One region of the Klebsiella sp. CSG-1 genome, then DNA from elsewhere that is predicted to be linked to it. Evidence: predicted binding sites of a transcription regulator. Region 1 holds the regulator's gene; the other holds the start of a gene.

Region 1 (6,006 bases):
GAAACGCGTTTATGCATGAGACGATTCGGTAGTCAGGCAAACGCTGTGACGCTGCATAAAATAACCCAGCCCGGCCAGCACGATAGAGACCAGCATCACGCTGGTGGTAGTGAGCAGCGGCGTGGCAATCAGCGCGGAAACCAGCAGACTGGTCAGGAAGCACAGACCAAGCTGCAGCGTGTTCTGCAGCGCGGCGGCACGACCGGTCGCCTGCGGGAACGGCTTCAGCGCCTGGGCGACAACAATCGGGTAGATCCCGCCATTGACAATGGCCATCACGCAGAAGGGAATCATCACCGCAATAATTGAGACATCTTCAACCAGACCAACCATCCAGGTGGCAGCCACGCTGACGGCGAAAATCACCAGCAGCCAGGGCAGCAGCTGTTGGCCTTGCCATTTCTGCAGCGCCGCGCGGCATCCATAGCCACCGATTAAAAAGGCGATTGTCTGCGGAACATAGCTAAGACCGATAGCGGTCGGGCTGTAGCCCATCTCATGGAGAATAAACGGCGACCCGGTTAACCAGGCAAAAAAGCTGGCGGAGCAGGCGGCGTAAATCAGCACGTTGCCGCTGTATTCGCGCGAGCGCAGCAGCGTCAGAAAGGTCAGCTTCTCGCGGACGTCACCCTGCGGCCTGACGACCGGCTTCAGGCGCAGGGCGGGCACCATCAGCAGCAGGGCGATGGCAAAAAGGGTGGCAAAAATGGCCTGCCATTCCAGATGGGCAAGCAGCCAGCTGCCGAGCAACGGCGCCAGAGCCGGCGATAAACCCACCAGCGGCATAATGGTGGCGAAAATACGGTTAGTGCGCTGAGCTGGATAATAATCGGTGACCATCGCCTGCCAGGTCACCGCCGCCGCGCAGACGCCGATCGCCTGGATAAAGCGCAGCACCAGCATCAGAGTGGCGTCACGCACCCACAGCATTCCCAGACAGCTGATAGCGAAGATCGCCAGCCCGGTTAGCAGAATCGGTTTACGTCCGTAGCGGTCCGAGAGCGGGCCCCAGAACAGCTGCCCGATGGCGAAGCCGGCGAGGAACAGGCTCAGACTGGCGCTGACCGACGCTGCAGAAGTATTGAGATCTTGCTGGATGGCCGAAAAGGCCGGCAGATACATGTCGGTAGCGAGGAAACCCAGCACGCTGAGTCCCGCCAGCCACACTAAAAATCCTTTCCCGGGTTGTTGCATAACATTCTCTTATAGATGCAGGTATGATGCCGCAGAGTGTAGGGAGTGCATTCTGGCTTGTGAAACGCTAATATTTGCTACATGCGTTCAAAATTTTTGCAGGCAGAATATGTGGTCCGAATACTCACTCGAAGTTGTTGATGCTGTCGCCCGCAACGGCAGCTTTAGCGCCGCGGCGCAGGAGCTGCACCGCGTACCTTCGGCGGTCAGTTATACCGTACGTCAGCTGGAGGAGTGGCTGGCGGTACCGCTTTTTGAACGCCGCCATCGCGATGTCGAATTGACCACCGCCGGGCTCTGGTTTTTACAGGAAGGACGATCTGTTATCAAAAAAATGCAGATCACCCGCCAGCAGTGTCAGCAGATAGCCAACGGCTGGCGTGGTCAGCTGTCGATAGCCGTGGATGACATTGTTAAACCGGCCCGTATGCGCCAGATGATTGTTGATTTTTATCGTCACTTTCCCGATGTCGAGCTGATTGTTTTTCAGGAGGTTTTCAACGGTGTCTGGGACGCGCTGGCCGACGGACGCGTGGAACTGGCTATCGGGGCAACCCGTTCGATTCCGGTGGGGGGACGCTACGCCTTTCGCGATATGGGGATGTTGAGCTGGCATTGCGTGGTGGCGAGCCATCATCCTCTGGCGCAGATGAGCGGGCCGCTCAGCGATGATGTGTTGCGCAACTGGCCGTCGCTGGTCAGGGAGGACACCTCCCGCTCGCTACCAAAACGCACGACCTGGCTACTGGACAATCAGAAAAGGGTGGTGGTGCCGGACTGGGAATCCTCGGCCACCTGCCTCTCGGCGGGATTGTGCGTAGGGATGGTGCCGAGCCATTTTGCTCGCCCGTGGATTGACCGCGGTGAATGGACCGCGCTGGCGCTGGAAAACCCGTTCCCGGACGCCGCGTGCTGCCTGACCTGGCAGCAGAGCGACACGTCACCGGCGCTGTCGTGGCTACTGGATTATCTGGGGGACAGTGAAACGTTAAACCGGGAGTGGCTGCGGGCGCCGGAGTAACCGGCGCCGCACGGGCGATTAGCGACGGTAGTCGACGAACGGGCCGTCTACGACGGAGCGGCGCTCTACCAGCCGCGGGTGAACCTCGATCGACTGTGACTCTTCGCGCTTGTTGACGATACGATCCATCAGCATATTGAAGGCCGCTTCCCCCAGCGAATCTTTCGGCTGGTGGATGGTGGTCAGCGCCGGGCTGAAATAGCGGGCGTTACGCACGTTATCATACCCGATCAGCGAAATGTCCTGCGGCACGCGTAGCCCCATCTCATCCGCAGCGCAGATTGCGCCCATCGCCATGATGTCGCCGCCGCAGAAGACCGCCGTCGGGCGATGCTGCTGGCTGAGGATCTGCTGCATTGCGCGGTAGCCGGATTCAGGCTCGAAGTCTCCCTGCACAATCCAGCTTTCCGGAACGGCGATCTGCGCTTCTTCCATGGCTTTCATAAAGCCCGCCAGGCGCCCGGCGCCGGTGTTACGCTCCAGCGGACCCGGGATCACGCCGATTTCACGATGGCCGCGTTCCACCAGATAGCGACCGGCCATATAACCGCCCTCAAAGGCGTTATCGATGACCGAATCGGTAAAGTCGGCTTTGGATTCACCCCAGTCCATTACCACCATCGGAATATGGCGGTACTCTTCCAGCATGCTGAGCACCGATTCCGGATATTCAGAACACATAACCAGCAGGCCGTCGACGCGCTTTTGCGCCATCATCGACAGATAGGCCTGCTGCTTTTCGAGATCGTTCCACGCATTGCCCAGAATCAGGGTATAGCCTTTCTGGAAACAGCTCTTTTCTACGGCTTCAATAATCTCAGCGAAATAGGCCGCTTCGCTGCTGGTGGCCAGCAGGCCAATCGATTTGGTGTGATTAACCTTCAGGCTGCGAGCAACGGCACTGGGGGAATAGTGCAGCTCTTTGATCGCCGCCCACACGGCGTTGCGGGTTTCTTCCGCCACGAAACGGGTTTTGTTAATTACATGTGACACTGTTGTAGTGGAAACGTTTGCGCGCTTCGCTACATCTTTAATTGTTGCCATTACTTCTCACTCCAGACCTTGACCTGATCGTCTGATTATCGATACGTAAACGTTTGCCTATACACACCCTGAATACAATTTTCAACATTGCATCACGTCGGGAAAACGACACAGAACGACAGGAAGGGGTCAATGGCCGATACGCTTTCAAATTAGCGTGGGATTTTGTCCGATCTTGCGGCAAAGGGGAAGAGCAAAAATGTGCATCACCCTAAAACATGGAAGATTTTTGCGCTATATTGTGCAAAAATGAGCAAGCTCACTTTTCATGTGGGGATAACTGGGGGAAAAATTGATGGATACAGATTTAAAGTTTTCGCTGACGACAACGATTATTGTCCTGGGTCTGATCGTGGCCGCCGGCCTGACCGCGGTGCTGCACTGATTTATCCGGGGGAGAGGGCTCTTTCCCCCGATGTCCCGCCATTATTATCAATTTCGCAAAAATCTTTTGCCATTTCGTTTACTTTTGTTTTTTTGTGATTGATGTCATGCTTTTGACTTCTGATGAGATACCGTCGCCGATGACGGTCTGCTGGAGTCATTGAATGAAAATCAACTTTCCCTTGTTAGCGCTGGCGATAGGCGCGTTTGGTATTGGCACCACGGAGTTTTCCCCGATGGGGCTGCTGCCGGTGATTGCCAAAGGTGTCGACGTGTCAATTCCGGCGGCGGGAATGCTGATCAGCGCGTATGCGATCGGCGTGATGGTCGGTGCGCCGCTGATGACTTTGCTGCTCTCTCATCGCGCGCGCAGAAATGCGCTGATTTTTCTGATGGCTATCTTTACGCTGGGGAACATTCTCTCCTCAATGGCGCCGGATTACACCACGCTGCTGATTTCGCGCATTATCACCAGTCTTAACCACGGCGCTTTCTTTGGCCTCGGGTCGGTGGTGGCGGCGAGCGTGGTGCCGAAACACAAACAGGCCAGCGCGGTGGCGACCATGTTCATGGGCTTGACTATCGCTAATATTGGCGGCGTTCCGGCGGCGACATGGCTTGGCGAGACCATCGGCTGGCGGATGTCGTTCCTCGCGACGGCAGGTCTGGGGCTGGTGGCGATGGTCAGCCTGTGGTTTTCGTTGCCCAAAGGCAGCGCTGGCGAGCGTCCGAACGTAAAACAGGAGCTCTCGGTGCTGGTTCGTCCGCAGGTGCTCTCCGCATTGCTGACCACCGTGCTGGGGGCCGGCGCGATGTTTACCCTCTATACCTATATTTCACCGGTGCTGCACACCATTACGCACGCCTCACCGCTGTTCGTCACCGCCATGCTGGTGTTGATTGGCGTCGGCTTTTCACTGGGTAACTACCTCGGCGGTAAATTCGCCGACCGTTCCGTCTCCGGGACGCTGAAGGGTTTTCTGCTGCTGCTGATGGTTATCATGCTGGCGATTCCGCTGCTGGCGCAGACGCAGCTGGGAGCCGCAATCAGTATGGTGGTCTGGGGGGCGGCGACCTTCGCCGTGGTTCCACCGCTGCAAATGCGGGTGATGCGAGTGGCTCATGAAGCACCGGGTCTCTCTTCGTCGGTCAATATCGGAGCGTTTAACCTCGGCAATGCGCTGGGTGCGGCAGCCGGTGGCGCGGTGATTTCTGGCGGACTGGGCTATGCCTTTGTGCCGGTGATGGGAGCGATCATTGCCGGTGTGGCGCTGCTGCTGGTGCTGTTCGGCGGGCGTTCGCAGCCGGAAGAGGCGTTGGTCTGACAGTCGGTATATTCGCAGAAGGGTTGCCCCTTCTGCGTTAGCGTTTTAGGCCGCCAGATTGGCTGCCACAAACTTCCAGTTTACCAGCGCCCAGAAGTGCGCCAGATAGTCAGGACGGGCGTTGCGGTAGTCGATGTAATAGGCATGTTCCCAGACATCCACGGTCAGCAGCGGTTTGGCGTCGCCGGTCAGCGGCGTGCCAGCGTTGCTGGTGGAGACAATGCTCAGGCTGCCATCGCTATTTTTAACCAGCCATGTCCAGCCTGCGCCAAAGTTCTTCGCTGCCGCGTCGGTAAACTTCGCTTTGAACTCTGCGAAGCTGCCGAAGGATTGATTGATGGCGGCTGCCAGCTCACCTTCCGGCTCGCCGCCCGCATTCGGCGCGAGGCAGTTCCAGTAGAAAGTATGGTTCCAGACCTGGGCCGCATTGTTAAAGATGCCGCCTTCAGAAGCGCGGACGATCGCTTCTAAAGATTGACCTTCAAACGCGGTGCCTTTGATCAGGTTGTTGAGGTTGGTGACATAGGCCTGGTGATGTTTGCCGTAGTGGTATTCCAGGGTTTCTGCGGAAATGTGCGGCGCCAGGGCGTCTTTTGCATACGGTAATGCAGGTAATTCAAACGACATTGTTACTCTCCTTATAACTTCTTGTTTTCTAGCTCACATTCAAAGGATGTTTTACCATCCAGAACAGCATGTACTGTCCCTCGCCGGGGCGAGTGCAACAGGTTTTTATTGTGATCGGAATGCTAACACTTGCAGAAGGGAGTTAAAAGCCTTGCAATGATAAAGGGTATATTTAACAAACTTACCCGGCTAAGCCTTCGCCGGAGCGCAAGGCATCGCATTTCAACAGGGCAGGTTGATCGCTGTTGCCGTTGAAATATAAAGTGATTAGTGAATATCCATTTTGCAGAGGTCTGTTTTGTCTAACATAGTCTATCGCCAGGCGACTCTGGCCGACGTCGAACGCTGTTTTGAAATTGAAACGACCGCATATGAAGGGGATGAAGCGGCCACTCGTGAAAAGATTGCCAC
Region 2 (6,006 bases), on a different contig from region 1:
AGGAAGTGGTGCGCATTATGATTACCGGTCTGGTGCGTCTCGGCATCCTGAAAGGGGATGTCGACGAGCTGATGGCAAACAATGCCCACCGTCCGTACTTTATGCATGGCCTGAGCCACTGGCTGGGACTCGATGTCCATGATGTCGGCCACTACGATGTCGATCGCTCGCGTCTCCTTGAGCCGGGCATGGTGTTGACCGTTGAGCCGGGTCTCTACATTGCCGTCGACGCCGATGTGCCGCCACAGTATCGCGGCATTGGCGTGCGTATTGAAGACGATATCGTCATCACCGAAGACGGCAATGAAAACCTCACCGCCGGCGTGGTGAAAAAAGCTGATGATATTGAGGCGCTGATGGCGGCGGCACGGCGGTCATGAGCATCCTGATCGTTGGCGGAGGGATGACCGGGGCAACCCTGGCGTTAGCTATCTCGCGCTTAACCCACGGCGCGCTCCCGGTGCATCTGGTCGAGGCCGCGCAGCCGGACTCGTCGCAGCATCCGGGGTTTGATGCCCGTGCGATTGCGCTGGCGGCGGGGACCTGCCAGCAGCTGGCGCGTACCGGCATCTGGCAAGGCATTGCCGATTGCGCGACGCCGATTCAGCGTGTTCACGTCAGCGATCGTGGGCATGCGGGATTCGTGACGCTCGATGCGCAGGACTACGGACTGGCGGCGCTGGGGCAGGTGGTCGAGCTGCACGATATCGGCCAGCGATTGTTTGCGCAACTGCGCGAAGCGCCGGGCATTACCTTACACTGCCCGGCGAAAGTCGAAGACGTCACCCGGTGGGAGGAGGGCGTCAGCATCACCCTGGACAGCGGCGAGACGATCGCCGGCCAACTGCTGGTTGCCGCCGATGGTTCGCGCTCCACGCTGGGCGCTCGCTGCGGCATGAGCTGGCAGCAGCAGCCTTACCAGCAGCTGGCGATTATTGCCAACGTCAGCACGGCGTTGCCCCATGAAGGGCGCGCCTTTGAACGCTTCACCGAACATGGTCCGCTGGCCATGCTGCCGATGTCACACGGACGCTGTTCGTTGGTATGGTGTCACCCGCAGTCGCGGCGCGATGAGGTTCTGGGGTGGTCCGACGCGCAATTTTGCGAGCAGCTGCAGCAGGCATTTGGCTGGCGGCTGGGGCGCATCACTCATACCGGGAAGCGCAGCGTTTATCCATTGACGTTGACTACCGCTACGCGCCCGGTTTCCCATCGCCTGGTGCTGGTCGGTAATGCGGCGCAGACGCTGCATCCCATCGCCGGGCAGGGCTTTAATCTCGGTCTGCGGGATGTGATGAGCCTGGCGGAAACGCTGGCCCAGGCCGGCGCTAACGGACAGGATCCCGGCGATTACTCACTTCTTTGTCACTATCAGGCGCGGCGAGCGGATGATAAGGCCGCGACCATCGGCGTGACCGATGGGCTGGTGCATCTGTTCGCTAATCGTTGGGCGCCGCTGGTGGCGGGGCGTAACGTGGGTCTGATGGCGATGGAATTATTTACCCCGGCGCGCGACGCGCTGGCGCAGCGTACCCTCGGTTGGGTTCCTCGTTAAGGAGTTGAACGTGCAAAGTGTTGATGTTGCCATTGTTGGCGGTGGCATGGTGGGTCTGGCGGTCGCCTGCGGTTTGCAGGGGAGCGGGCTGCGGGTTGCGGTGCTGGAACAAGCCGAGCCGCAGCCGTTAAACGCCGATGCGCCGCCGGCGCTGCGGGTATCCGCCATTAACGCCGCCAGCGAAAAACTGCTTACCCGGCTGGATGTCTGGCCGGAGATTGTCGCCCGGCGTGCCAGCTGTTATCACGGTATGGAAGTGTGGGATAAGGACAGCTTTGGCCACATCAGCTTTGATGACCAGAGTATGGGCTTCAGCCACCTTGGACATATTATTGAAAATGCGGTCGTTCATCATGCGCTGTGGCAAAAGGCGCAGCGTTGCGCCGACGTCACGCTGCTGGCCCCGGCGCAGCTGCAGCAGGTGGCGTGGGGAGAAAACGAAGCATTTCTCAGCTTGCAGGATGGCAAGATGCTGACTGCCAGGCTGGTGGTCGGCGCCGACGGTGCAAACTCCTGGTTGCGCAACAAAGCGGATATCCCGCTGACGTTCTGGGACTATCGCCATCATGCGCTGGTTGCCACCATTCGTACCGCAGAGCCGCATCAGGCGATTGCCCGTCAGGCGTTCCACGGCGACGGCATTCTGGCGTTTCTGCCGCTGAGCGATCCGCATCTGTGTTCGATCGTCTGGTCGCTGTCGCCGCAGGAAGCACAGCGGATGCAGCAGGTCGACGAAGCGGCGTTTAATCAGGCGCTGAATATTGCCTTCGATAACCGGCTTGGCCTGTGCCAGCTTGCCAGCGAGCGTCAGACTTTCCCGTTGACCGGTCGCTACGCGCGCCAGTTCGCCGCGCATCGCCTGGCGCTGGTGGGCGATGCCGCGCACACCATTCACCCGCTGGCCGGCCAGGGGGTGAATCTGGGCTTTATGGATGCAGCGGAACTGATCGATGAACTCCGTCGTCTGCATGCGCAGGGCAAAGATTTTGGTCAGTACCTGTATCTGCGTCGCTATGAACGTAGTCGCAAGCACAGCGCTGCGATGATGCTGGCGGGGATGCAGGGCTTCCGCGAAATGTTCTCTGGCAGCCACCCGGCGAAGAAACTGCTGCGCGATATTGGCCTCAAACTGGCGGATACACTACCCGGCGTCAAACCGCAGTTGATTCGCCAGGCAATGGGCTTAAACGATCTTCCTGCCTGGTTACGTTAAGCGAGTCACACTTCTCTCTCCCGGCCCCGGCGCCGGGTTTTCTCCTCTCATTTGAAATAATCTAATCTCACCCATTTTTTCGCATTAGTTTTATTAATGTCTCTCTTTTTTTGAAACAGAAAACAGGCCCTTTTTTTCGCATAAAATACCATCATGCTCGGTATTATCAGTTCATGATGTTAATTTTATGTGGCATAAATCGCTTTTTTCCAGTCAATAACTCTGTAGTCTTTTTGGCGACTTTTAGTCATAAGCTAATGTGATGTCCTGATTTAGCTTATGGTTTAGCGCCGGGTTAGGTGGTAAGTTCAGGCAAAAGAGAACGTTTGCGTCGGCGTCCGGACATGGCGCCGACGGCGGATTTCGTGGGGCGAAATCGCCCCAATGACATCGCCCAACCCAGTAGCTGGTTCCGTTTTATTCGATGAGGAAAAGATGGCTCAACAGACTCCGTTGTATGAACAACACACGCTGTGCGGCGCTCGCATGGTGGACTTCCATGGCTGGATGATGCCGCTACATTACGGTTCCCAGATTGATGAGCACCACGCGGTGCGGGGCGACGCCGGTATGTTCGATGTCTCGCACATGACCATCGTCGATTTCCACGGCAGCCGCATTCGGGAGTTCCTGCGCTATCTGCTGGCTAACGATGTCGCGAAGCTGACGGTGCCGGGCAAAGCGCTATATACCGGCATGCTTACCGCGTCCGCCGGCGTCATCGATGACCTGATTGTCTATTTCCTTACCGAAGATTATTTCCGCCTCGTTGTTAACTCCGCCACCCGTGAAAAAGACCTCGCCTGGATTACCCAGCAGGCTGAACCCTATGGTCTTGAAATGACCGTTCGTGACGATCTTTCGCTGATTGCCGTACAGGGGCCGCAGGCGAAAGCGAAAGCGGCAACCCTGTTCACCGACGCACAGCGTCAGGCCGTAGAAGGGATGAAACCGTTCTTTGGCGTGCAGGCCGGCGATCTGTTTATTGCGACCACCGGTTATACCGGTGAAGCCGGTTACGAAATCGCCATGCCGAATGAGCAGGCTGCTGATTTCTGGCGTGGCCTGCTGGACGCTGGCGTGAAGCCGTGCGGTCTGGGCGCTCGCGATACCTTGCGTCTGGAAGCGGGGATGAACCTGTATGGCCAGGAGATGGATGAAAGCATCTCTCCGCTGGCGGCGAATATGGGCTGGACCATCGCCTGGGAACCCGCAGATCGCGCATTCATCGGCCGCGAAGCGCTGGAACTGCAGCGTGAAAAAGGTACCGAGCAGCTGGTGGGGCTGGTGATGACCGAGAAAGGCGTCCTGCGCGGCGGTCTGCCGGTGCGCTTTAGCGATGCAGACGGTAATCAGCAAGAAGGTATTATCACCAGCGGCACCTTCTCCCCGACGCTGGGCTACAGTATTGCGCTGGCGCGCGTACCGGCCGGTATCGGCGAGACGGCCATTGTGCAGATTCGCAACCGCGAAATGCCGGTAAAAGTGACTAAACCTGTTTTTGTACGCAACGGCAAAGCCGTGGTGTGATTCCCCTTTTTTGGAGATTAATTGATGAGCAACGTACCAGCAGAACTGAAATACAGTAAAGAACACGAATGGCTGCGCAAAGAAGCTGACGGCACCTACACCGTCGGGATCACCGAACATGCCCAGGAACTGCTTGGCGATATGGTTTTCGTCGATCTGCCGGACGTTGGCGCAACCGTTGAAGCGGGTGACGACTGTGCGGTTGCCGAGTCGGTAAAAGCAGCTTCGGATATTTATGCCCCGATTAGCGGCGAGATTGTGGCGGTGAACGAAGAGCTCAACGACTCTCCGGAGCTGGTGAACAGCGACCCGTACGCGGACGGCTGGATCTTTAAAATTAAGGCCAGCGATGAAGCGCAGGTTGCGGCCCTGCTTGACGCGGATGCCTATGCGGCGCTGCTGGAAAACGAGTAAATATCTTGTCCCTTCACGCTGCGGGCATCTGCTGCCGGCAGCGTGAATGATTTTTGCCTGTTCAGGTAAGTAAAGACACATACGATTCACTGCACGTTTCAGGAACCATCGCTCATGACTCAGACTTTAGGTCAGCTTGAAAACCGCGGCGCCTTTATTGAACGTCACATCGGTCCGGATGCTCAGCAACAGCAGGAGATGCTGAACACCGTCGGCGCCGATTCGCTTAACGCCCTGATTGGCCAGATTGTGCCGCAGGATATTCAGCTGGCGACACCCCCTCAGGTGGGTGACGCGACTACCGAATTCGCCGCGCTGGCGGAACTGAAGGCGATCGCCGGTCGCAACAAGCGCTTCAAGTCTTACATCGGCATGGGTTATACCGCCGTGCAGCTGCCGCCGGTTATTCAGCGCAATATGCTGGAAAATCCGGGTTGGTATACCGCTTACACCCCTTACCAGCCGGAAGTTTCCCAGGGTCGCCTGGAATCACTGCTGAATTTCCAGCAGGTGACCCTCGATCTGACCGGGCTGGATATCGCCTCCGCTTCACTGCTGGATGAGGCGACCGCCGGCGCTGAAGCAATGGCGATGGCCAAACGCGTCAGCAAGCTGAAGAATGCGAACCGCTTCTTCGTTGCCGCCGATGTACATCCGCAGACCCTGGATGTGGTGCGCACCCGCGCTGCAACCTTTGGCTTTGACGTCATCGTTGATGAGGCGGAAAAAGCGCTCGACCATCAGGACGTTTTCGGCGTGCTGCTGCAGCAGGTGGGGACCACCGGCGAAATTCATGATTACAGCAAGCTGATCGCCGAGCTGAAAGCACGCAAAGTGGTGGTCAGCGTCGCTGCGGACTTCATGGCGCTGGTTCTGCTGACTGCACCGGGCAAACAGGGTGCCGATATCGTCTTCGGTTCCGCCCAGCGCTTTGGCGTGCCGATGGGCTACGGCGGCCCGCACGCGGCCTTCTTTGCCGCAAAAGATGAATTTAAACGCTCGATGCCGGGCCGTATTATCGGCGTATCAAAAGATGCCGCCGGTAACACCGCGCTGCGTATGGCGATGCAGACCCGCGAACAGCATATCCGTCGCGAGAAAGCGAACTCCAATATTTGTACTTCCCAGGTATTGCTGGCAAACATCGCCAGCCTGTACGCGGTGTTCCACGGGCCAGAGGGCCTGAAGCGCATCGCCAGCCGCATCCACCGGCTGACCGATATTCTGGCCGACGGGCTGCAGAAAAAAGGGCTCAAGCTGCGCCATGCCCACTACTTCGACACTCTGTGCGTGG

The links. Region 1 encodes PurR, which represses purine synthesis genes. Its sites were predicted from a motif close to CANGCAAACGTTTGCNTG; they were not measured.
Region 2: gcvT (glycine cleavage system aminomethyltransferase GcvT) is a predicted target of PurR. The motif match lies at 3,084-3,101, and genes of this name have one in related genera.

What each region holds. Positions count from the first base shown of each region.
Region 1 covers NZ_JBWNLD010000009.1:22,982-28,987, reverse strand. The annotation lists gene punC (purine nucleoside transporter PunC) at 10-1,194, opposite strand; gene punR (DNA-binding transcriptional activator PunR) at 1,304-2,215, shown strand; gene purR (HTH-type transcriptional repressor PurR) at 2,234-3,259, opposite strand; gene cydH (cytochrome bd-I oxidase subunit CydH) at 3,555-3,644, shown strand; gene AC007G_RS20290 (MFS transporter) at 3,808-4,968, shown strand; gene sodB (superoxide dismutase [Fe]) at 5,014-5,595, opposite strand; gene AC007G_RS20280 (GNAT family N-acetyltransferase) at 5,894-6,006, shown strand, end outside.
Region 2 covers NZ_JBWNLD010000002.1:342,301-348,306, forward strand. The annotation lists gene pepP (Xaa-Pro aminopeptidase) at 1-380, shown strand, start outside; gene ubiH (2-octaprenyl-6-methoxyphenyl hydroxylase) at 377-1,555, shown strand; gene ubiI (FAD-dependent 2-octaprenylphenol hydroxylase) at 1,566-2,768, shown strand; gene gcvT (glycine cleavage system aminomethyltransferase GcvT) at 3,204-4,298, shown strand; gene gcvH (glycine cleavage system protein GcvH) at 4,323-4,712, shown strand; gene gcvP (aminomethyl-transferring glycine dehydrogenase) at 4,827-6,006, shown strand, end outside.